Thiosulfativibrio zosterae: one gene and its partner. The protein of the gene in region 1 interacts with the protein of each later gene in a pairwise test. Links are inferred from orthologs where the notes say so. Each region holds a gene or a part of one and is shown on either strand. Other genes may lie near its edges. The genes, in order: uvrD and lpdA.

Region 1 (12,271 bases):
TCTAAGCCACCCGCAAAAGGTGGCTTCAGCAACCGGACGACTCCACAAATACCCTTGGCTATAATCACAACCAATGGATTGTAAAAAATCTTGATGCTCTTGGGTTTCAACGCCTTCTGCAACCACTTTTAAATTCATGGCATGCGCCATTTCCACGATTTGTTTAACCAATATCTGATCCAAGTTGCCTGGTGTCATCGCACTGACAAACGACTTATCAATTTTTAAAACATCCAAACAGGCATCTCGCAAAACCGCCAAAGCGGCATAACCTGTGCCAAAATCATCTAAGGCAATTTGCACGCCCAATTTTCTCAAGCGCATCAAGGTTTCTCTGGCCTGAATATCGCCACCCATAAACAGACTTTCAGTCACTTCTAACTTAAGCAAATGCACCGGGAATTGATGGTGTTTGATTAACTGCTCTACATTGCCCACAAACGCTTCTTCAAACAATTGAATAGGGGAAATATTGACTGAAAAATAAACTTCCACCCCCTCATTCGCATTTAATCGACTGCCAACCTCAAGCGCCTTATCTAAAATTTGATACCCCAAATCCACAATCAACCCTGTGGCTTCAGCCAATGGAATAAATTCATCTGGGTAGATGGTGCCCATGTCTTCATCTTGCCATCTCGCCAAACACTCAACACCTGCGACCTGCAAAGTTTGCGAATCTACCATGGGTTGAAAAAAGGGCACAATCTTGCCATCTAAAACCGCATCGCCTAACTTGTGCTCAATTTTTAGCAACCGCTCGTGCCCCTGATGCCCCGCATTTCGATAAGCCTGCACAGACAAGCCTGGCGTTCGCTTAGCTTCATACATGGCGGCATCGGCAAACTTTATTAAGCTGTCGACATCTTGCCCATCCTCAGGCGCCCGCACCCAACCAAAACTGGCAGAAACCTGTAAACGCTGCCCCGCTAAATCAATGGGCTGCTTAATCACTTCGCAAACCTCACTAATCAAGAGCGGCATATCGACAGATTCATCCACCACAAACACAAACTCATCACCCCCAAAGCGAGCAAATGAAGCGTTAGGAGGCAAAGCGCCTTGAATTTTTTGGCTTAAATCCACCAACAATTTATCGCCAACGGTATGACCTAGGGTATCGTTGACATACTTAAAGCGATTTAAATCCATCATTGCCAAACTAAATGGCTGAGCCAAATCTAAGCGTTTTGCTAAATGTTCTTTAAGGAAGCGTCTATTTGGCAAATGCGTTAGGGGATCAGTAAAAACCATTTCTTGTAACGCCGCTTCTTGCTCAATATAACGCGTAATGTTGGTATTAGTCACGCTGAAAGCCACCACGACCTCTGCATCACGCACCTCGCGACGACTGTGGCGCACCCAAACAATCTGGCCGTTTTTATGAATCAGCCGTATCTCAACAGCATTATCAAAAATATGCTGAGCCAAATTAGCTTGGTAGGCTTTAAACTTTGAAAGGTCTTCATCAAAAATCAACGATTCGAAGAACAAGGGTTGATTTAAAAAGTCTGCGGGGGCATGGCCCGTTAAGAGCTCACTGGCGGGAGAAACATAGCTGTAAGCGCCATCGAGTTGTTGAATATAACTGAACTCTTCTGCCATATCGACGATGGCACCAAACTTAGCGCGCTCGGCTTCAAACTTAAGGCGCAAAACTCGCTGAGAAGCCAGTAATGCGCCCAATACAATACTTACTAAGATGGGGGCTGCATACAGCTGAGGCTTTAAAATACCCCCCATGTTTAAATAAAACTGCAAACTGGCCACAGAGAACACAAAAAACATCGATAAGGAAATATACTTAATATATATTTTTTGGCTCTGGGAAAGCTGGATCACGGTTTTAGCACCTTCATTGAATGTGTCAAAAAAATATAACACAGTCAATTTTTTTAACGAGCAAATTAATTTTATAGCAAGTATCTAAAAATTTTTACGCCGAAAATTGCTCGTCTAATGCCTAAGTAATCCTTCTTATTTTGCATTCATAACAAAGGCTTATCAGTTAAATTGTGATTCCGGCAAGCCCGCTGCCAAAAAATCTGCCTTAGCAGTTTGCTGCATCGGCCAAGGGCCACACAAATACACCCTAAACCCACTTAAATCTGGGTGGTCTTGCAACACCGCTTGATGCACTAAACCGGTTCTCCCCCCAAAATCTTCCTCAGACACCACTGGCAGGTAATTTAAATTAGGGTATTGCTTACACAAACTCAACATATCGGTGTGCTGATACAAATCAGCCGCCGTGCGAGCGCCCCAATAAAATTCTATAATTTGCTCACCGCCTTGCTTTAAAGCCACCTCTAGCAAGGCTTTCATCGGGGCAAAGCCCGTACCGCCAGCCACAAAAATGAGTGGCTTATCCAAGTTGGCATCCAACTGATATTGCGCTTTAGGGCCCTGCACAAACAAGGTGTCATAGCGTTGCACCTCAAACAAAGCGACCATCCAATCACTGTTATCGTGATTGCGAATGTGCAACTCAATCATCCCATCCAAACGCGGCGCAGACGCGATTGAAAAAGGCTTCAAGTCAGCCTCGTCCAACCCCAATAAAACATAATCACCCGCTTGATAATCAAACGGCTCACTGGGATTGAGCAACAGCTGAAGGATGTCGGGTGTTAACAAGACACGCTCGACCAAAGTCATTTTTTGTAACATGGTGTTTCCTTAAAATTTAAATTCAGTCCAAACCGGCGCATGGTCTGAGGGCTTATCCATGCCACGCACATCGTAGCAAATGCCACTGGCAACCGCCTTGGCGTTTAAAGCTGCCGTCGCTAAGAGCGTATCAATGCGCAGTCCGCGTTTTGGCTCATCCTCAAAGCCTTTTGAGCGGTAATCAAACCAGCTATATTGCCCATTCGGTTCGGGATAAATCGTGCGATAAGTGTCAAACAATCCCCAGCTTGTCAAAGTTGCCCACCACTCGCGTTCTTCTGGCAAGAAACTGGTTTTACCCTGTTGCAACCAACGCTTGCGGCTGGCTTCACCTATGCCGATATCCATATCTTGTGGCGAAATATTAAAGTCGCCCATCACCACCAGATTTTGCTCAGGCGAGCAGTCCGTTTGTAAATACGCCATTAAATCTTCATAAAATTTCTGCTTAGCCGGAAACTTGGTTTCGTGCTTGCGGTTTTCGCCCTGCGGAAAATAGCCATTCACCACACGCACTTGATTACCTTGCGCATCTTCAAAGTCGCCAATAATCATGCGCTTTTGCGCGATGTCGTCATCGGACTTCCAACCCTTTTGCTCAGCAATCAATTTCACGGTATTTTTGTACAACAAGGCCACCCCATAATGGGTTTTTTGGCCGATATAAATCGCCTCGTAGCCCATGGCCTGCAAGGCCTCTAAAGGAAACTCGTGGTCTTGCACTTTGGTTTCTTGCAGTCCAATCACATCGGGCGCTTGGGTCGCAATGAGCGCTTCGAGTTGATGCAAGCGCATCCGAATGCTGTTGACATTAAAAGAAACAATTTTCATTTATCAAACCTCTCAACATTTTTAATGCGGAGAATTATAACGAATTTAACACTTTAGCCGGCAATAAAAACCCAGTAAACCAGTCAATTTTAACCAGGCCTGGTCATTTTTAGCCTAATTTTGGCCTCAAAAGCTATAATGATTAGATTCAAATAAAGGCTTTCCCCATGGACGACATTTCTCACATTATCGACACCCTCAACGATGCACAGCGTGATGCGGTGACCACCGAAGATCAGCATGCTTTAATTTTAGCGGGCGCGGGCAGCGGCAAAACCAAAGTGCTGGTGCATCGCATTGCGTGGTTGACGCAAGTCATGGGGTTTTCGTCTTACAATATTTTGGCGGTCACCTTTACCAATAAGGCCGCCGCTGAGATGCGTGGCCGTATTGAAGCCTTGGTTGGCAACCAATCACAAGGACTCACCATGGGCACCTTTCACGGCATTGCTTATCGTTTATTGCGCCAGCATTTTCAAGAAGCCGGTTTGCCGCAAAGTTTTCAAATTCTCGATTCCGACGACCAAAAACGCGTCATTAAACGCCTGCTCAAAACCATGGAGCTGGATGAGCAACAATGGCCGCATCGCCAAGTGCAAGCCTTTATCAATGGTGAAAAAGAAGAAGGTCGTCGCCCCCAGCACATTGACCCAGGCCATAATCCGTTTGTGAAGCGCATGGTGCAAATTTACCAAGCCTATGAAGCACAATGTAAAAAGGCAGGCCTGGTGGATTTTGCCGAATTGTTATTGCGTGCGCACGAGCTTTGGCTTAAACATCCGCATTTGCTGGCGCATTACCAAAGTCGCTTTCGTCATATTTTGGTAGACGAGTTTCAAGATACCAACACCTTGCAATATGCTTGGTTGCGCGTGCTGGCAGGTGCGACGGGCAAATTATTTATTGTGGGGGATGACGACCAATCCATTTACGGCTGGCGCGGTGCCAAAATTGAAAACATTCGCCAATTCTCACAAGACTTCGCCAATGTTAAAACTGTGCGTTTAGAACAAAACTACCGCTCAACCGGCACCATTCTTAAAGCTGCCAATGCCCTGATTGCCCACAACCAAGAACGCATGGGCAAAACGCTCTGGTCGGCGGGTGATGACGGCAATCCGATTAAAATTTACGAAGCCTTTAACGACCTCGACGAAGCGCAATATGTCTGTAACCAAGTCAACCAATGGGTTAAAGAAGGCGGCGAGCGCAGTGATGCGGCGGTGCTGTATCGTTCTAACGCCCAATCTCGTTTGATTGAACAAGCCCTATTGCAGGCCAAGATTCCCTATCGGGTGTACGGCGGCCTGCGCTTTTACGACCGTGCCGAAGTTAAAGATGTTTTGGCTTACTTGCGCCTGATACTCAACCGCCAAGACGATGCCGCCTTTGAACGCATTTACAATCATCCGCCGCGCGGCATCGGCGCCAAAACCGCCGACATGATTCGTGACATTGCCAAAATGGAAGGTGTGTCGTTATGGAATGCGATGGAATCTTTGCTCGAACAAGGCCTCACCGCGCGAGCACAAACCTCTCTAATGAGCTTTAAAACGCTGATTGAAAGCCTCGAAGAAAGTGGCGAAGGTCAAGAACTTAAAGACCAAACGATGCAAGTCATTTCAAGGTCTGGCCTGCAACTGCACTTTGAAAAAGACACCTCAGAACAAGGCCAGAGCCGCTTAGAAAACTTAGACGAATTGATTAACGCCACCAGTGTTTTCAAAACGCCACAAAGTGCCATCGAAGATTCGCTGGGCGATGTGGCTTATGCATCGCCTTTGGCAGAATTTTTAGCGCAAGCGGCACTGGAAGCGGGCGAACAACAAGCCGACAAATGGGAATCGTGCGTGCAACTCATGACACTGCATTCTGCCAAAGGCTTGGAGTTTCCGTTAGTCTTTATGGTGGGGGTTGAAGAAGGCTTGTTCCCCTCGCAACAATCGACCGATGATGCTTACAAACTCGAAGAAGAACGCCGTTTGGCTTATGTGGGCATCACGCGTGCCGAGAAACAATTGATGATCACTTTTGCCAATCGCCGCCGAATGCATGGCTCAGAGTTTTACCCGCAACCGTCACGCTTTATTAAAGAAATTCCAAATGATTGCGTGGACTTTGTGCGCCTAACAGGCTCCGCACGCCCTTCAAGCGGCGGACAAACCTCGGGTTGGAATGAAACCAAATTGAATGATGCTTTAGCGCAACAAACTGGCTTTGCCTTAGGTGATCGGGTGTTTCATCAAAAATTTGGGGAAGGCACGGTATTGGCCACCGAAGGTGCGGGCGAACACGCCCGCATTCAAGTCAATTTTAAAGCGGCTGGCAGTAAATGGCTGGTGGTTGGTTTTGCCAAACTCGAGCGCCTTTAACGCCTTTATTGCTTTAAAACTTAAGGATAAACGATGAAACTCAGCAAACAACAACGCAAATATCTGCATGGCTCCCTGCTTGCATTGCTGGCGTTTGTCATCACCTCAGGTTTATTTTTAAGTGGCGGCTTGAAGAAAATGGAGTGGCAGGTCGACGACCTTAAAAGCCAACTCTTGCGCAGTGAACTGCATGCTGACAAGAATGTGGTCATTTTATTGGTGGATGAAGCCTCCTTGGCAACCCTTGACCCACTGGTTGGTCGCTGGCCTTGGCCGCGCTCGGTTTGGGCAGATGTACTTGAATTTATGAGCATGGGCGGCGCACAAGGGGTGGCATTCGATATTCTATTTACCGAACGTGCGCTGGATGCCGACAAACAGCATTCTGAGCATGACCTAGCGTTTGTGGATGCGACTGCACAAAGTGGCATCGCAACCCATGCCATGCAATTATTACACGACCCTTCTAACCCTAATCCCAATAAACCCTTACCAGAATTATTCCACGACAAGTTTGCCTTGCCAGATACGCAAGGCTTACAAACCAGTGCCAATAACACCTATTACATTTCATTTAATGGTCTTTACCAAAACGCCCGCACCATGGGCGTGGTTGAATTCTCACCAGACCTAGACGGCACCTATCGTCGCACTCGTCTTTTCCGAGATTATAATGGCGATTTCTTTCCCGTTTTATCGACAGCGCCCTTAATGGATCGCCTCAACATTCAAAAGGTAGTCGAAACGCAAAATCGCCGAACCCTGTATTTGGATGATTTAGCCGTTCCGCTCGATAGAGATGGTAACTACCAGGTCAACTTTTACAAACATTTTGAAACCTTTTCGATTGGCAGTGTTTTGGCATCCGTTGAGCAATTGCGTCGCGGTAATTTAGAAGCCCTTTACACCGACCCGCGTTATGTCAACCCTGAAATGTTTGCCGGCAAAACCATTTTTGTGGGCACCAGTGCGGTCGGCCTAGAAGACATGAAAGCCACCCCCATGGAAAGCCGTTGGCCCGGAGTATTTTTGCACGCCTCGATTGCCAGCAACCTCATTAATAAGGACTTTATAACCCAAATTGATGCTGTTAGCGTGGTGGCCAGTATTTTTGTTTTAGCACTTTTAACCATGATGTTATCCATCAATCAAACCTCGATACTTTTGCAAACGGGTTACCCATTGATACTGGCTTCATTGGTGGTTGGCACCGGCATTGGCTTACAGTCGCACTACGCTTTGCAATGGGATTTAATGCCTCCGCTCATCAGTATTCTGAGCACTTGGCTGCTCATCAGCGGTTATCTATCGGCAACCGAAGGGCGAGAGAAACGCCGTGTGCGCAGTATGTTATCGCAATATGTATCACCTGCCGCGCTGAATATGGTGCTGGATAATTACGAAAAACAAGCCGAAGCTGAAATTGGTAAAGAAGAAGAAATGACCGTAGTCTTCTCCGACATTCGAGGCTTTACCACCATCTCAGAATCCTTAACACCGGCAGAAGTGGTGCGCCTACTCAACATTCACCTAGATGCCATGACGCAAGTCACTTTCGACCATGGCGGCACCATGGATAAATTTATCGGTGATGCCACCATGGCCTTTTGGGGCGCCCCACTACCCGACCCAGACCACGCCCTTCACGCAACCCAAGCCATGATACACATGACTCGAAAACTCGAAGAGGTCAATACCAAACTCATTGACCAAGGTTTAAAACCCATTGCCATCGGTGTAGGTGGCAATACCGGTAAAGTTATTTTAGGCAATATCGGCTCTAGCCAAAAACTGGACTATACGGTCATTGGCGATGCGGTTAACCTGGGCTCTCGCCTAGAAGGGCTGACCAAACAATACGGTTTAAAATTGCTGATTTCGGAATTCACCCGTGAAGCAATTTATGAACGAATTCCCTGTGCCTTAATCGACCAGGTTCGCGTCAAGGGTAAACACGAACCCGTTAAAATTTATCTGCCCTTAGCGGACCTTGGAGATGCCAATATTGCAGACATGTTTGAGCTGGTTGAAACTTGCAATAAGGCTTTCAATGCTTATCATGCACAAAACTTTACCGAAGCTCAACGGCTTTTTTTACTGCTGCCCGACGAGCCTTTTGCGCACTTTAAAGAACTCTATGCCGAACGCTGTGAAGCCTATCTGCAAACACCGCCACCTCAAGATTGGGATGGTGTATTTACCTTAACAACCAAGTAAACAAATAGATCAATCATGTTTAAAGTCAATCAAGTGGCCGTTGCAGGCCGATTAAGTGCCATTAGTTTTGAATTACAACCACAAGAAATTCGCTGCATCACGGGCAAGTCTGGTTCAGGAAAATCGGTTTTATTGCGCGCGCTGGCCGATCTAGAGGTACACGACGGTGAAATCTGGCTAAACGACCTTTCGCAAAGCCATAACCGCCCAGAAGACTGGCGTCGCCAAGTGATGTGGTTTTCGGCTGAAACCGCCTGGTGGCGGGAAGACATGGCGGCGCATTTTGATGTCAACCCAGAAAAAACGGCCCAACTCGTAGAGGATCTGCAAGCATTACAACTGGAAAAAAACATCCTCAAACAGCTTCCCAGAAACTGCTCCAGTGGCGAAAAGCAACGCTTGGCCTTAATTAGGGGGCTAGTGCATCAACCTAAAGTTTTATTGCTTGACGAAATTACCGCCAACCTTGACCCAGAGACGACTCAAGCCGTTGAAGCCTTTGTTATGCACTATGTTCAAGATCACCAGGCTTGTGCGCTTTGGGTCACGCACGACCCTTTACAACAACAACGCTTACAAGCCAAGCAACCACGACCGCCAATTGAGCTGAGCAAACCATGAAACTTGACGTCCTGCAGCCCGCCCAAATTCACTGGCGCGAAAACCATACTCTGGTTTCAGATACCTTTGATGATGTGTATTACTCCACCGATGGTGCCATTGCTGAAATTGATTATGTGTTTATGCAACACAATCAATTGCCCGAGCGCTTTAAAACTGCTAAAGACTTTTGCATTGCCGAAACGGGCTTTGGCTCTGGGTTAAACTTTTTAAGAGCAGCACAACTTTGGTTAGAAAACACACCAGCAGGTGAGTTACATTTTATCTCTTTTGAAAAATACCCACTCGAAGTTGAAATCCTTGCCCAAGTGCATCAAGCCTTTAGCGACAACACCACCTTGCAAACCATCAGCCAAGCGCTTTTAGAAAACTACCCCTTTCGACTGCCCGGCTGGCATACCTTAATCCTCATACCCAGCCGCCTTAAAGTCACCCTGTGGTTTGGCGATGTTTTACAGGGCCTCCCCGAATTTGAAACGCCAGTAGACGCTTGGTTTTTAGACGGCTTCACGCCCTCTCGAAACCCCGATATGTGGCAAGCCAGTTTATTCACTCAAATGGCGCGCCTGAGTCATGCTCAAACCACTTTTGCAACCTTTACCGCCAATGGCGAGGTACGCCGTGGTTTAAAAGCCGCGGGATTTTGCGTCCAAAAAGATGTCGGCTATGGCGTCAAGCGTGAAATGTTATTTGGTCAACTGGCACAACAGCGACCATTTGCGCCAAAATTTCCGTGGTTTGTGCGCCCCGACTTTGTCCCTTCCGCGCAAACAGCCCTAGTGGTTGGTGGCGGTTTAGCGGGAGCCACCACAGCATTTCAATTGGCTCAACTAGGATTTGAGGTCACCGTTTTAGAACGCCATGCCCAAGTCGCCCAAGAAGCTTCCGGCAATTTAGCAGGCACACTCCACCCCCTGATTACCAGCGATTGGAATTTGCGCAGTCAATGGTATTTAAAAGGCTATCAAACCACCCAGGCCTGGTTAAAAAACTGGCTAAAAAACGCTGAAATCATTGGCAAACTGGATGGACTGATTCAATTGGCTGCAACGCCTACTGCAGAACAACGCATTCAAGACAGCCTTAGACGCGTCGGTTTGCCGAACAATTTTGCAACTTGGCAAAACGCCAACCAACTCAGCGAGCAACTGGGGCAAACCGTTAACTTTAATGGATTGTTTTTTCCACAAGGTGGCTGGGTTCAGCCCAGCTCCGTGGTTAAACGCTGTTTACAACACCCAAAGATAACGCTCAAAACCCAGATTGAAGTGACTGACTTTGTTTGGCAGGATACTCACTGGCAAGTCCAAACCGCGCAGGGCACTCAATTTTCAGCGCCCGTTTTAATATTTGCCACCGCCAGTTTAAGCAACTCACTCAATCAAAAACTTGGCCTGCCAGTTCGGCCTGTCAAAGGGCAAGTGACCCATTTCCACGCTGACAACATCAAAACCCCATTACGCTTTCCACTGACACACGGCGGTTACAGTGTTAGCCTAGATGCTCATACCCATTTAAGTGGCGCCACTTTTGAAGCACCTAACATGGATACCAAACTGTCTTGGGAAGCACAAGCTGAAAACCTTAGCACCACGCAAAGCGCGCTACCCGAGTGGATAAACCGTGCGCCCACCGAGTTAAGTGGCAATATCGCGTTTCGCCCCACTTCACCCGACCATTTACCAATGATTGGCCCAGTCGCCGATGCTGACTTTATGAAACAAAATTACCTCAGTCAAAGCCATACCCATGTGGTTTATCGTTATCCAAAGCAGCAATATTACCCGGGACTTTATGTCAATAACGGGCACGGTGCGCGCGGATTGATGTCAGTATTTTTGGCAGCCGAACTCTTGGGGGATTTAATCACGCAACAGCCACTCAACTTACCGTCTGCACTTTATTATGCCAGTCACCCTGCTCGCTTTGCCATTCGAGCTTGGCGCAGTGGGCAAATCACTGATTGACACGCCTACAGACTGAATCCATGATTTTTCGTTGATTTTGTGCGACAATTTAAAAGATTATTTTGCTCCAACCAAAAAGGAACACCCATGAATTTAAAGAAAATCGCCCTAATCTCGCTTTTAAGCAGTTTAGGTTTATCAGGACAAGCGCACGCCCAATTAGCAGCGGACCTTAATCTGTCTAATGACGCTTTAAGATTTGGCGTATCTAAAGAGAATAATTTTGCTGGTGAATCGCAAATATTAGGTGTCGATGTTTTACACACCAATAAAAATGGTAACCTAATCTCTGGCTTTGGCAGTGTAGCTCGCTTAGGATTTGAAGCTGCGCCTAATTTGGATGTTGGATTAAAGGGGAAAGCCTACTATTTACAACCGAATAGTGGGACGGACGATGGTTATGGTGCGATGTTAGGTGGATTTGCGCGTTACTGGATACAAACAGAAGCACCTGTGGCAGTGACTGCTGAATACTTAATTGGACCCAGCGTTTTAAGTGGTGGCAAAATTGAGTCTGCCAGTGAAATAAACTTGCGTGCTGAAGTACAAGTATTGCCAACAGCGATTGCCTATATTGGATATCGCAAAATCGAAATGACCATGCCTGGCATGACCTATAACTTTGATGATGGTGCGCACATCGGTATCAAATTAGCGTTTGATTTATAAATCGTTTTCAAGCTTCTGGCAAAGGTTCGTAACCCGGAATCTTTGCCGGATCAACCTCATCAATTTGTTCTGGTTTTAAATAACTTTCTGCATATCTTAAATACACTTTCTCGCGGACAAACAGATTAAATAAGTCTGGGTCAACATGACCATCTTTTTTCATAAACCCTAAAATTTTCAAACTTTCAGAGAGTTTTTTGGCTTCTTTGTAAGGTCTGTCACCGGCTGACAAGGCTTCAAAAATATCCGCAATCCCCATCATTCTGGCGGGTATCGACAATTCCTCTCGTTTTAAATGATTGGGATAACCCTTACCATCCATGCGTTCATGATGCCCACCGGCAAACTCAGCAACGCGCTTTAAGTCTTTCGGAAACGGTAACATATTCAACATATGAATCGACATGGCAGCATGGTCTTGCATAATATCGCGCTCTTCATCATTGAGCGTACCGCGTTGAATCATTAAATTGGTTAACTCATCGTCAGTCAACAAACTTTCTTTTTCGCCCATCAAGTTAGTGTAGTTTTTACCCGCAATAAACTTTAAAAAATCAATGCCTTCATCATTTAAGAACTCACCACCGGTATTGATTTGTTTTAAACGCTCATAGGCACTGAGGTAATTCGCTTGAGTTTGGGCAATTTCAGTTTCTGAAATACCGTGTTTTCTAACAATCTCTTGAAAAGCCTTCAAATTTAAGCGTGTTTTCACCAACTCTATACGGTCAAATACCGTTTCTAACTTGGTCGACTTATCCATAATGTATTCAGGCGTTGTCAGCTTGCCACAATCGTGTAACCAAGCCGCCGTTTGTAATTCATAACGCTCGGCTTCGTTCATCGTAAAATCTTTAAAAATAGGGTCTTGAGCGTTAATCGCGGCTTCAGCCAACATCATCGTCAACACGGGAACGCGCTCAC
Region 2 (12,192 bases), 1.2 Mb from region 1 along the record:
AGTCGGTTTAGAGCCTTCTGATGTGCGAGTTTTAGGCAGAACCCAAGATTGGATTTCATACGACCTTCCTAAGCATTTAATTCGTCATAACAGTTTGCCGGTTTGTATTGGTCAAAAACAAATTTGGTTTTTATTGGGTTTAGAAACCGAAGAATCCAAAATCAATTTGGCTTTACACGAAACCCCTGAGTTTGAAACTTGGACTTGGGTCGATTATTGGCATCCAGTACAGGATGTGGTTGAGTTTAAAAAAGCGGTTTATCATCAAGCGCTATTAGAGCTTGAAGACTCATTAAAAAAATTCTGGCTGCCATAAGACGTCTTTTGCGGGTAATTTCAAACTTTTACCGCAACACTTCTGTTTGATATTCATTTCTAAAAAACATTTCTAAGTCTTTAAATCCATTCAAAAAATCTTTGTCAATCCTCTGTTTAAAGGGCTTGCTGGGCTTTTTGTTGTTTTGTTGAATTCGCACCTGCCCTTAAAAAGTGGTATTATTCGCTTTCATTAATTTGAATACTGGGTGTTTTATTGCCCATTAAGTGGTATTCAAGCCCCTTGGAAATACTAAGTAGCTGGAAACCAAGGCGGTTTTGAACTCTTAATTGAGTTCATCTGTTGGCGGTCGGCGTAAGAACTACGCTTGCTGAAGACACTCTGGTATTACCCAGCCTCCAGAGTCAAACCAAACCAACCAATGAGGTTAAAAAATTTTATGAGCGATCAGTTCGTTGACCAAGACCCACAAGAAACACAAGAGTGGCTTGATGCTTTAGAAGCCGTTGTATCTTTTGAAGGTACAGAAAAGGCACAACATATTATTGCAGCACTTATCGAAAAAGCCCGTGTTCACGGTATAGATGTGCCTTATGCGGCCAATACTCCTTACATCAACACCATCGCTGCAGAGCAGCAAGTGCAGTATCCAGGTGATATGGAATTAGAAACAAAGATGCGTGCCATGTTGCGTTGGAACGCCATGGCGATTGTTTCTGGGGCCAACAAAAACACCAGCGTTGGTGGTCACATTGCTTCTTACGCTTCAAGCTGTGTTTTGTATGAAGTCGGTATGAACCACTTCTTTAAAGGGCCTAAGCACCCACAAGGTGCGGATATGATTTTCTTCCAAGGGCATACCGCTCCTGGAATGTACGCTCGCTCATACATGGAAGGTCGTTTAACCGCTGAACAACTTCGCAACTATCGTCAAGAAGTAGATGGAAATGGTCTTTCTTCTTATCCTCATCCGTGGTTGATGCCCGATTATTGGCAGTTCCCAACCGTATCTATGGGTCTTGGTCCATTGATGGCTATTTATCAAGCCCGTTTTATGAAGTACATGGAAGCCCGCGGATTAGCCAAAACAGAAGGTCGTAAGGTTTGGGCATTCCTTGGGGATGGTGAAATGGACGAGCCAGAATCTCGTGGTGCCATTCAGCTAGCCAAACGCGAAAAATTAGATAACTTAGTTTTTGTGATCAACTGTAACCTCCAGCGTTTAGATGGCCCTGTGCGTGGCAACGACAGTATTATTCAAGAGCTGGAAGGCGTTTTCCGTGGCGCAGGTTGGGCAGTGACTAAAGTCATTTGGGGTTCTGGTTGGGATCGTCTATTACAAAAAGATGTTTCTGGAAAATTGATCGAGCGTATGGGCGAAGTCGTCGATGGTGAGTATCAAGCCTATAAGGCTAAAGACGGTGCCTTCGTTCGTGAGCATTTCTTTGGTAAATACCCAGAGTTATTAGAGTTGGTCTCAGATATGACCGACAAACAAATTTTTGCATTAACCCGCGGTGGTCATTCACCTCGTAAAGTCTATAACGCCTACAAGCGTGCTGAAGAAACTAAGGGTCAACCAACCGTTATTCTTGCGAAAACCATTAAAGGCTACGGCATGGGGCCTTATGGAGAGTCAGCTAACACGGCTCACCAGCAGAAAAAATTGGATTACGAAGGCTATAAATACTTCCGTGACCGTTTTGCGATTCCTTTTTCAGATGAAGATTTGCAAAAGCAAGTGCCTTTCTATACACCAGACGAAAGCTCAGATGTTATGCGCTATATGAAGGAGCGCCGTGAGGCACTTGGGGGTTCTTTACCTGTTCGTCTAGACAATGCAGAGCCTTTACCCGTTCCGAGTTTAGATACCTTTAAAATGCTCACAGAAGGCACGGGTGATCGTGAAATGTCGACTACCATGGCATTTGTGCGTTTAGTGTCTATCTTGTTGCGTGACAAGACTTTAGGGCCACGCGTTGTGCCAATCATTCCCGATGAAGCGCGTACTTTTGGTATGGAAGGTTTATTCCGCCAAGTTGGTATTTATGACCCAGCAGGACAATTGTATCAGCCAATGGATAACGATCAGTTGATGTGGTACAAAGAAGCTTCAAACGGCCAGGTATTTGAAGAAGGTATCAACGAAGCTGGTGCCATGGCTAACTGGATTGCAGCTGCAACCGCTTATGCCAACTACGGTGTGAGCATGATTCCTTTCTACATCTACTATTCCATGTTCGGTTTCCAACGCATTGGTGACTTGGCTTGGGCAGCGGGTGATTCGCGTGCTCGTGGATTCCTTATCGGTGGGACAGCCGGTCGTACCACGCTAGAAGGTGAAGGCTTACAGCACCAAGATGGTCACAACTTGATTCAATACGATCATGTGCCTAACTGTTTAAGCTATGACCCAACCTTTGCGTTTGAATTGGCTGTGATTATCCGTGATGGTATTAAACGCATGTTTAATGAAAAACAAGATGTGTACTACTACATCACCGCCATGAACGAAAACTATTCACATCCAGCCATGCCAGAAGGCGTTGAAGATGGCATTATTAAAGGGATTTACCCCTTTAAGAAGTCAGAATCAAAAGCCAAAAACAAGGTGCAGTTAATGGGGTCGGGTACCATCTTCCGTGAAGTGATTGCCGCCGCAGAAATGCTTGAAGCTGAGTGGGATGTGGCTGCTGATATTTGGGGCGTACCCAGCTTTAACCTATTGCGTCGTGATGGTATTGAAGTACATCGTTGGAATACCTTGCACCCAACAGAAACCCCGAAGGTGCCTTATGTCACTGAAGTATTATCTGCTTCAGAAGGCCCGTTCATCGTTGCAACCGATTATATTCGTGACTATCCAGAGCGTATTCGTCAATATGTGCCAGGCCACTATAGTGTGCTAGGTACCGATGGATTTGGTCGTTCAGATACGCGTGAACAGTTGCGTAAGTTCTTCGAAGTTAACCGTTTTTATGTGGTTGTTGAGGCGCTGAAGTCTTTAGCAGACACCGGCAAAATCAAGCCAGAAATCGTGGCGAAAGCCATCGAAAAATACGGATTAGACAGCGAAAAAACTTTCCCTGTTCATGCCTAAATGAAGTTAAGCCGCTTTTATGAAAACGGCTTTTTCAAACGAATTTAATCGAAACTGTCAGTCCAAACACTAAAAGTGCTGGCAGTTCCTAGCTATAGGAAATGATGAAATGGCTATACAGCAAATTAATATTCCCGATATCGGTGATTTTGACACAGTCGAAGTCATTGAGGTTTTGGTTGCGGTTGGCGACACCGTTGCCATAGATGATTCTTTGATGACCTTAGAATCGGATAAAGCCACCATGGAAATCCCATCTCCCGTGACCGGAAAAGTCACTAAGGTGATGGTCAAGGTTGGCGATAAGGTGTCTGAAGGCACCTACGTGTTAGATATCGAAGTCAGCGACTCAGCCGCAGCGCCAGCGCCGGCCAAAGCAGAAAAGCCAGCCCCTAAGGCAGAAGCACCTGCAGCAGTTCCAGAAAAAGTGGTTACACCAGCCGCCGCGCCAAGAACCGTTGAAGCCCCTTCAGCGCCTGCAGTAGCACCTGCAAAACCTGTGAATAATCAATCTATGGGCGCGAGCTCTCATGCTTCGCCTTCAGTTCGTGCTTTTGCCAGAAACCTTGGTGTTGATTTAACTTTAGTTTCTGGGACAGGTCCTAAAGGTCGTATTCAAAAGCATGATGTCGAATTATTGATTAAATCAGTGATGCAAGGCACTAAAACGGTTTCTGGTGCAGCACCTGCGGCTTCGGGCGCGGGCATTCCTCCTGTGCCAACCATTGATTTCAGTCAGTTTGGTGCAACTGAAACGGTTGAATTGGGTCGTATCAAAAAAATCTCTGGTAAGCATCTGCACACTAGCTGGTTGAATGTGCCTCATGTCACCCAGTTTGATGAGTGTGATATCACCGAAATGGATCAGTTCCGCGTTGACATGAAAGCAACGGCTGAAAAGCAAGGTGTCAAATTAACGCCTTTGGTATTTGTCATGAAAGCGGTGGTCAAAGCCTTGCAAGACTTCCCTAACTTTAATGCCTCTTTATCACCCGATGGTCAGTCGTTGATTAAAAAAGGCTATTACAACATAGGTGTGGCTGTTGATACACCCAATGGTTTAGTGGTTCCTGTTGTTAAAAATGTTGATCAAAAAGGCATCTATGAGCTTTCGCGTGACTTGATGGAAATTTCTAAAAAAGCGCGTGATGGCAAAATGTCGCCTGCCGATATGTCGGGCGGATGTTTCACCATTTCTAGCTTAGGCGGTATTGGCGGTACACAATTTACCCCAATCGTGAATGCTCCTGAAGTGGCCATTATGGGCTTATCAAAAGCCAAAATGCAGCCAGTTTGGAATGGACAAGAATTTGTACCGCGTTTAATCATGCCTTTCAGTGTGTCTTACGATCACCGCGTGATTGACGGTGCCGAAGGCGTTCGTTTTACCACCACGGTGGGTCAATATTTAACTGACTTGCGTCAATTATTAATGTAATCGGGAGTTTTTAACAAATGAGTACAATAGTTGACATTAAAGTTCCCGATATTGGTGATTTTGCAGAAGTTGAAGTGATTGAAGTGCTGGTGGAACCTGGCCATGAGATTATTCAAGACGATTCTTTACTAACCCTAGAATCTGACAAAGCCACCATGGAAATTCCAGCGCCCTTTGCAGGTAAGCTCATTTCTTTAACCGTTGCTATTGGCGACAAAGTTAAAGAAGGTACCGTTATCGGACAAATGGAAATTGCCAATGTCGAAACGGTTGCAGCCAATGTGGAAGAAAGCGTTACCGCCACCGCAGAGCCAGAAAAAACAGTTGCCCCAGCTGCAGCGACGGATGTTCCTGTTGCTGACAAGCAATGTGAAGTTTTGGTGTTAGGTTCTGGGCCTGGTGGTTATACGGCAGCTTTCCGTGCGGCAGATTTGGGCAAAAAAGTCATTATGATTGAGCGTTACGCTAGCATTGGTGGCGTCTGTTTGAATGTGGGCTGTATTCCTTCTAAAGCCTTATTGCACATGTCGGTGGTTTTGAATGAAACCCGCGAAATGCATCACCATGGCATTACCTTTGCAGAACCACAAATAGACACCAATAAAATGCGTGCCTTCAAAGATGGTGTTATCAATAAACTGACCGGCGGTTTGTCGGCTTTGGCTAAAGCACGCCAAGTTGAAGTGGTGCAGGGTTATGGCAAGTTCAGTTCTTCACACACAGTTACCGTCGAAAAAGCCGATGGCACGACCGAAACCATTGGCTTTGAAAATGCCATTATCGCGGCGGGTTCTCGTGTGGTTAAACTACCATTTATCCCACATGATGACCCTCGTGTGATGGATTCTACCGATGCGCTTGAGTTGGCAGAAATTCCTAAGCGTATGCTGGTGATTGGTGGCGGCATTATCGGTTTGGAAATGGCGCAGGTCTATGATTCACTTGGCGCTAAAATCACGGTAGTGGAACTGGGTGACACCATTATTCCCGGCGCGGATAAAGACATTTCTAAGCCGTTGTTAAAGAAAATTCAAAAGCAATATGAAAATGTTTTCTTGAGTTCAAAAGTCACAAATGTTGAAGCCAAGCCTGAAGGGTTGGTGGTGACTTTTGAAGGCAAAAAATGTCCAGCCACGGATACTTTTGATCGCATCTTAGTCGCCGTTGGTCGTGCACCTAACGGTAAATTGATTGATGCCGACAAAGCCGGTGTTGCGGTCAATGACTGGGGCTTTATCGAAGTCGATCAGCGTCAAAAAACCAATGTCGATCACATCTACGCCATTGGGGATATTGTTGGGCAACCCATGTTAGCACACAAAGCTGTTCACGAAGGAAAAGTGGCTGCGGAAGTGATTGCTGGCTTGCCAAGTGCCTTTACACCGATGAGCATTCCATCAGTGGCCTATACTGATCCAGAAGTGGCTTGGGCGGGTAAAACTGAGCAACAACTTAAAGACGAAGGCATCGAATACGAAAAAGGTGCTTTCCCATGGGCAGCTTCTGGCCGTAGCTTAAGCCTTGGGCGTGACGAAGGTTTAACCAAAGCCTTATTCTGTGCCGAAACGCATCGTTTATTGGGTGCGGGTATTGTCGGACCTAACGCAGGTGAACTGATTGCTGAAGCCATGTTGGCGATTGAAATGGGCGCTGATATGCAAGACATTGGGCTCACCATTCATCCGCACCCAACCCTGTCAGAAACCCTAGGGTTTGCGGCAGAAATGGCGGAAGGCACCATTACCGACTTGTTGCCACCGAAAAAGAAAAAGTAGTTTTAAGCGTTTTAAAACAACACTTACAATAGGTTTTTGCCCTTAAAACCCCACCAAAAATAACCAGGCCTGGTCAATTTTAGTGGGGTTTTTTGCTTTTATAGCCAATATGAATGCGCTCTAAGTGCCTGATGGAGATTTTCTTTGATAACCTTGAGTCCCATTAAGCGCCGCCTGACTTATGTGGTTTTGTTTGAAATTACTGCCATTATATTTTCAACGCTGGTATTGATGTTGTTAAGTGAGAGCGATGCCCAAGAGTCCTTACCCGTTGCGATTTTTATCTCGCTCGCAGCAGGTATTTGGAATTATCTGTTTAATACCGCATTCGAGTTTTGGGAGATGCGTCAGCAAATTCAAGAGCGAACTTTTGCTATTCGTAGTCTTCATGCCTTAGGATTTGAGGGTGGCTTGGTGCTGATTTGTTTGCCATTATATATGGTGTGGTATGGGGTTGACCTCTGGACTGCTTTTACAATGGAAGCGGCTTTGTTGCTTTTCTTTTTGGTTTATACCTTTATATTTACCTTACTTTTTGACCAATTATTTACGTTGCATCTGCCGTTAAGTAAATGATTAGCCCATTATCCAATTTTTGATTTAAGGAAGTTTTATGTCTTTCGCCACTTTAGGCTTATGTGATGAACTTTTGCAAGCGATTGCCGAGCAAGGATATACCTCGCCAACCGCAATACAACTTGAAGCGATTCCTGCAGTCTTAAGCGGGCGAGATGTCATGGCGGCTGCGCACACAGGTACCGGTAAAACAGCCAGTTTTACTTTGCCGATGTTGCAATTGTTGTCGAGAGGAGAGAGTCCGCAAGCCTTGCAGGTGCGTGCTTTGGTGCTCACCCCAACCCGAGAGTTAGCGGCTCAGGTGATGCAAAGTGTTCAAGTTTATAGCACACATTTAAAAATTCGCACTGCCGCCGTGTTTGGCGGAGTAAGAATCGAACCACAAATCGCCGAACTACAAATCGGGGTTGATGTGTTGGTGGGAACCCCGGGTCGCTTGTTGGATTTGCATAGTCAAGGCGCAATGAGCTTTGACACGCTAGAGATTTTGGTACTGGATGAAGCGGATCGTATGTTGGAGTTGGGGTTTATTGACGATATTCAGCGTATCCAGGCGTTACTGCCAGAGAAGCGTCAAACCTTAATGTTTTCAGCGACTTTTTCTGAAGCGATTAAGTCCCTTGCTCATAAAATGTTTACCAATCCGCTGATGATAGAAGCGGCAGCAGCTAATAGCACAGTCACTGCTATTAAGCAGTTGGTGCATCCGGTTGATCAAGAGCGCAAGAGCGAATTATTGATCGATTTGATTAAGAGAAATCAATGGCATCAAGTCTTAGTGTTTATCCGCACCAAAAAGGGTGCGGACATTTTGGTAAGTGAATTGAAAAAAGCGGGTATAAAAGCAGAATCTATTCATGCCGATAGGTCACAACACGCGCGCACTCAAGCCTTGGAAAACTTTAGAAATGGACAAATAGTGGCATTGATAGCAACTGATATTGCGGCACGAGGATTGGACGTCAGTCAACTGCCCTGTGTGGTGAATTTTGACTTGCCCTATGTCCCTGAAGATTATGTGCATCGGATTGGTCGCACAGGGCGTGCTGGGGCGGAGGGGTTGGCGGTATCTTTAGTCAGTGAGGCGGAATACAAACAATTAAAGTCGATTGAGCAACTCATTGGGCTGACCCTAGAACGCAAGATTTTGCGTGGTTTTATGCCCACAGAAAAAGCGCCCAAAAGCCCGTATGATGATGCCGAATATGGGTGTTTTGAGCCTGACAGAAAGCCTAGTAGCAAACCCAAATCTTCGCATCGGCGGGCAAAATCTTCCAGAAGAAGATAAGTTGCCAATATCAGCCAGCCTTTAGTTTGAGTCAGTCATGTTGATTTTATTGAGCCTCATTCATCGCCAGTGCCATGGCTTCTGCCACGCGTATGCCGTCTATGGCCGCTGACATAATGCCCCCTGCATAACCGGCACCTTCTCCAGCAGGGTACAAGCCTTTGGTGTTGATGCTTTGATAATCGTCACCGCGTTTGATACAAACAGGGGAGGAGGTGCGGGTTTCAACGCCGGTTAACATGGCATCTTTTAAAGCGAATCCGCTGATTTTTTTGTTAAAGGCTGGAATGGCTTCTTGAATCGCTTCAAGGCAATAGTCGGGTAATATTTTGGTTAAATCGGTGAGTTTTACACCAGGCTTATAAGAGGGTTCTATTTTGCCAAGCTGTGCAGAAGATTTACCGGCCAGATAATCGCCCACTAATTGTCCTGGTGCATCATAGTTTTCGCCACCCAAAACATAAGCGGCGCTTTCTAATTGGCGTTGCAGTTCAATGCCGGCCAAAGGGCTGTCGCTGGGGTAATCTTTGGGGTCTATGCCAACCACTATCGCACTGTTGGCGTTGCGTTCGTTGCGAGAGTATTGGCTCATGCCATTGGTCACCACACGTTTTTCTTCAGAGGTCGCTGCAACCACTGTACCACCAGGGCACATACAAAAACTGTAAACCGAGCGACCATTTTTGCAATGGTGTACCAACTTATAGTCAGCCGCACCCAGCAAAGGATTGCCGGCGTTTTTACCAAACAGCACCTCATCAATTGCGGATTGATTGTGTTCGATACGAAAGCCAATCGAAAAGGGTTTGGCTTCGATATACACCCCCTTATGATGCAACATTTCAAAGGTGTCGCGCGCACTGTGACCCGTGGCCAAGGCAATATATTTAGAATGGATTTGCTGACCATTTGAAAGGGTTAAGCCTGTGATTTGCCCATCTTCAATATGCAAGTCGTCAACTCTTGAATTGAAACGAATTTCACCACCCAACTCAATAATTTTAGCGCGCATTTTTTCAACCATGCCCACCAGTTTAAACGTACCGATGTGCGGTTTACTGACATACAAAATCTCAGCTGGCGCACCCGCATCTACGAAATCTTGCATCACCTTACGGCCGTAATGCTTTTTATCGTTGATTTGCGTCCATAACTTACCGTCCGAGAAAGTCCCCGCGCCGCCTTCGCCAAATTGCACATTCGACTCGGTGTTTAAGGTGCGGTTGCGCCAAAAGCCGAAAGTATCTTTGGTGCGTTCACGCACTTCTTTTCCTCTGTCTAAAATAATTGGTTTATAGCCCATTTCTGCCAAGACTAATCCTGTGAAAATACCACAAGGACCAAAGCCAACAACCACTGGGCGTTCTGTTAAATTTTCAGGGGCTTGAGCGACATATTTATAAGACATATCCGGAGTCGGGCGGATGTTTTGATTTTGGCTGTGTTTTTTAAGCAAGGCTTCATCATTGTAAGTTTCGACATCCAAGGTATACATCAAACTAATCTTGTGTTTGCTTCGTGCATCAAATCCTCGTCTAAATACCGTAAAGTCAAGCAACTGCTCTGCTTGGATTTTTAGGGTCGCGAGGATTTCGGCTTGCAGTTGGTCTGGGGTGTGATCTAGAGGGAGTTTGACATTGGTGATGCGAATCATGAGAAATCCAAAGTTTATGTTACTTAGTTATAGTAAAAATAAAGAAACACTCAAGGTTTAAAACAGGCTAGTAAGCTAGATTTTAGCTTGCAATCAGCCACTTAATCCGTAGTATACTGATGTTTAAAAGTGAGTGGTTAAACGTAAATTAACCCCAAATTTTAGCAGAAATCGACACTCTAAGGCGAAGAAAGAAAATGGCATTTGTAGTGACTGAAAATTGTATTAAATGTAAATACACTGATTGTGTGGCGGTTTGCCCGGTGGATGCCTTTCACGAAGGGCCAAACTTTTTGGTCATTAATCCAGAGGTGTGTATCGATTGCGATTTATGCTCGGCAGAATGTCCTGCACAAGCCATTTTTCAAGAAGACGCTCTGCCTGAAGGAATGGAAGAGTTTCGCAAAATCAATCTAGATTTAGCACACATTTGGCCAGTCATTAACGCAGTCATTCCTGCGCCAGCAGATGCCGATGAATGGAATGGTGTTGCAGACAAAGCCCAATACCTAGAAATAGAGTAACCCTAACAGTTGTTTTATACCCTAGTTTGTTCGGTAATTTAAAATAGAAATCGGTACGGTTTTTTTCACGGGAAACCCTTCGATTTCTTGGCGTTGAATGATATGCCCTAACAGGCTTTCAATGGCGCAAAGATTTTTAAAGTCGTCTTTCGAGACTAAAGAAATGGCTTCTCCAGTTTCACCCGCTCTGCCGGTTCTGCCAATACGGTGAATGTAATCTTCTGCAGGAAAAGGCAGGTCATAATTGACGACTCTTTCTAGCTTCTCCATATCCAGGCCACGCGCCGCTATGCCTGTGGCAACCAAATATTTTAATTTTCCCTCTTTAAAGCTTTGCCAAACGCTTTCGCGCATGGCTTGGCTTCGGCCACCATGAATTGAGTCGGCGAGGATGCCGCGTTTGCCGAGTTGTTCAACCAGTTTGGCAGCGGAGTGTTTTTTCTCAACAAAAATGAGTGCTTGATTCCAATGCTGTTCTTGAATTAAATGGCTCAATAGCGCTGATTTAGTGTCTTTGTCGACCGTTATTAGCCATTGCTTTATTTTTGGCGCACTTTTGGCGTTGGAGGACAGGCTGATTTCAATTGCATCATGATTGACGACCTTGGCTAAAAATCGAACGTCATCTGTCAGAGTGGCTGAAAACAATAAACTTTGACGATGTTCGGGCAGACGCTCGATGATTTTATGGAGGTCGTCGATGAACCCCATATCTAACATTCTGTCAGCTTCATCGAGAACTAAAAATTCTAAGTCATCAAAAAACAACGCTCTTTGATAGGCTAAGTCTAATAATCGACCTGGCGTGGCGACTAAAATATCTATGCCATTTGCGAGTGCTTGTTTTTGCGCTTCAAGGTCCGAACCGCCGTAAACCGCTAAAGAAGATATTTTTAAATATTTTGCATATGCCTGAATGTTCGCTTCAACTTGAATAACCAACTCGCGGGTCGGTGCTAAAACTAATGCCCGAATGGAACGACCACGCACCTCGCCCAAGCTACTGAGGGTTTGTAAAATAGGTAAACCAAAGGCGGCTGTTTTGCCAGTTCCGGTTTGTGCACCTGCAATGAGATCTTTGCCAGACAAAATCACAGGGATGGCTTTCTTTTGGATTTCAGTAGGGGTTTTGTAGCCTAATTCTGAAATGGCTTTTAAGAGTGGGTCGATGAGTCCAAGTTTTGAAAAGGGCATGGTTATCCTTGAAGGTTTGTTCGAGAAGATTCATTGTAAGAATATAATGATTGGCTCAAAATAAGCGATAAAAAACATCAAAATACGCTAAAAATAACCAGGCCTGGTCATTTTTAATGAGCTTTTTTAATGTTGACGACGGTCTTGAAATTCGCCTTTAATAATTTTTTGCTTTTTAACAAGCATGACGGCTTGATCGATTTCATCAAACAAAGCGTTGTAATCTTTGTCTCCATTAAAGTAGGCGGTTGCATAAGAGGCTTTTGCCAACTGATCTAATTGGTGGTTGATGTCATCTTGTGAAATCACGATAAACTCATCACCACCTATGCGGTAAATATTGAGGTTTTTAATTTTTTTGAGCAA

Evidence for each region.
Region 2: the proteins of uvrD (region 1) and lpdA interact in binary tests that used the Escherichia coli proteins (3 or more experiments, as listed by UniProt). The link is inferred for Thiosulfativibrio zosterae from one-to-one orthologs.

What each region holds. Positions count from the first base shown.
Region 1 is NZ_AP021888.1:2,301,675-2,313,945, forward strand. Bases 3,316-6,270 are described here. They hold uvrD (DNA helicase II), read left to right. Parts: upstream 3,316-3,668; coding sequence 3,669-5,873; downstream 5,874-6,270. Other genes in these bases: xthA (exodeoxyribonuclease III), read right to left, coding at 3,316-3,501; THMIRH_RS10660 (CHASE2 domain-containing protein), read left to right, coding at 5,907-6,270. In the rest of the region: THMIRH_RS10640 (putative bifunctional diguanylate cyclase/phosphodiesterase), read right to left, coding at 1-1,788; THMIRH_RS10645 (NAD(P)H-flavin reductase), read right to left, coding at 2,005-2,670; more of xthA, read right to left, coding at 2,680-3,315; more of THMIRH_RS10660, read left to right, coding at 6,271-8,090; THMIRH_RS10665 (ABC transporter ATP-binding protein), read left to right, coding at 8,106-8,711; mnmC (bifunctional tRNA (5-methylaminomethyl-2-thiouridine)(34)-methyltransferase MnmC2/FAD-dependent 5-carboxymethylaminomethyl-2-thiouridine(34) oxidoreductase MnmC1), read left to right, coding at 8,708-10,678; THMIRH_RS10675 (YfaZ family outer membrane protein), read left to right, coding at 10,766-11,347; THMIRH_RS10680 (HD-GYP domain-containing protein), read right to left, coding at 11,355-12,271. UniProt on the Escherichia coli protein: A helicase with DNA-dependent ATPase activity. Unwinds DNA duplexes with 3'-5' polarity. Translocates on single-stranded DNA with 3'-5' polarity. Initiates unwinding more efficiently from a nicked substrate than double-stranded DNA.
Region 2 is NZ_AP021888.1:1,117,843-1,130,034, forward strand. The notes cover bases 4,336-7,211. They hold lpdA (dihydrolipoyl dehydrogenase), read left to right. Parts: upstream 4,336-4,832; coding sequence 4,833-6,590; downstream 6,591-7,211. Other genes in these bases: aceF (dihydrolipoyllysine-residue acetyltransferase), read left to right, coding at 4,336-4,815; THMIRH_RS05000 (PACE efflux transporter), read left to right, coding at 6,735-7,166; THMIRH_RS05005 (DEAD/DEAH box helicase), read left to right, coding at 7,204-7,211. Outside these bases: THMIRH_RS04980 (RNA pyrophosphohydrolase), read left to right, coding at 1-316; aceE (pyruvate dehydrogenase (acetyl-transferring), homodimeric type), read left to right, coding at 717-3,377; more of aceF, read left to right, coding at 3,487-4,335; more of THMIRH_RS05005, read left to right, coding at 7,212-8,454; THMIRH_RS05010 (NAD(P)/FAD-dependent oxidoreductase), read right to left, coding at 8,501-10,108; ferredoxin FdxA, read left to right, coding at 10,306-10,632; THMIRH_RS05020 (DEAD/DEAH box helicase), read right to left, coding at 10,654-11,826; THMIRH_RS05025 (diguanylate cyclase domain-containing protein), read right to left, coding at 11,953-12,192. UniProt on the Escherichia coli protein: Lipoamide dehydrogenase is a component of the glycine cleavage system as well as of the alpha-ketoacid dehydrogenase complexes.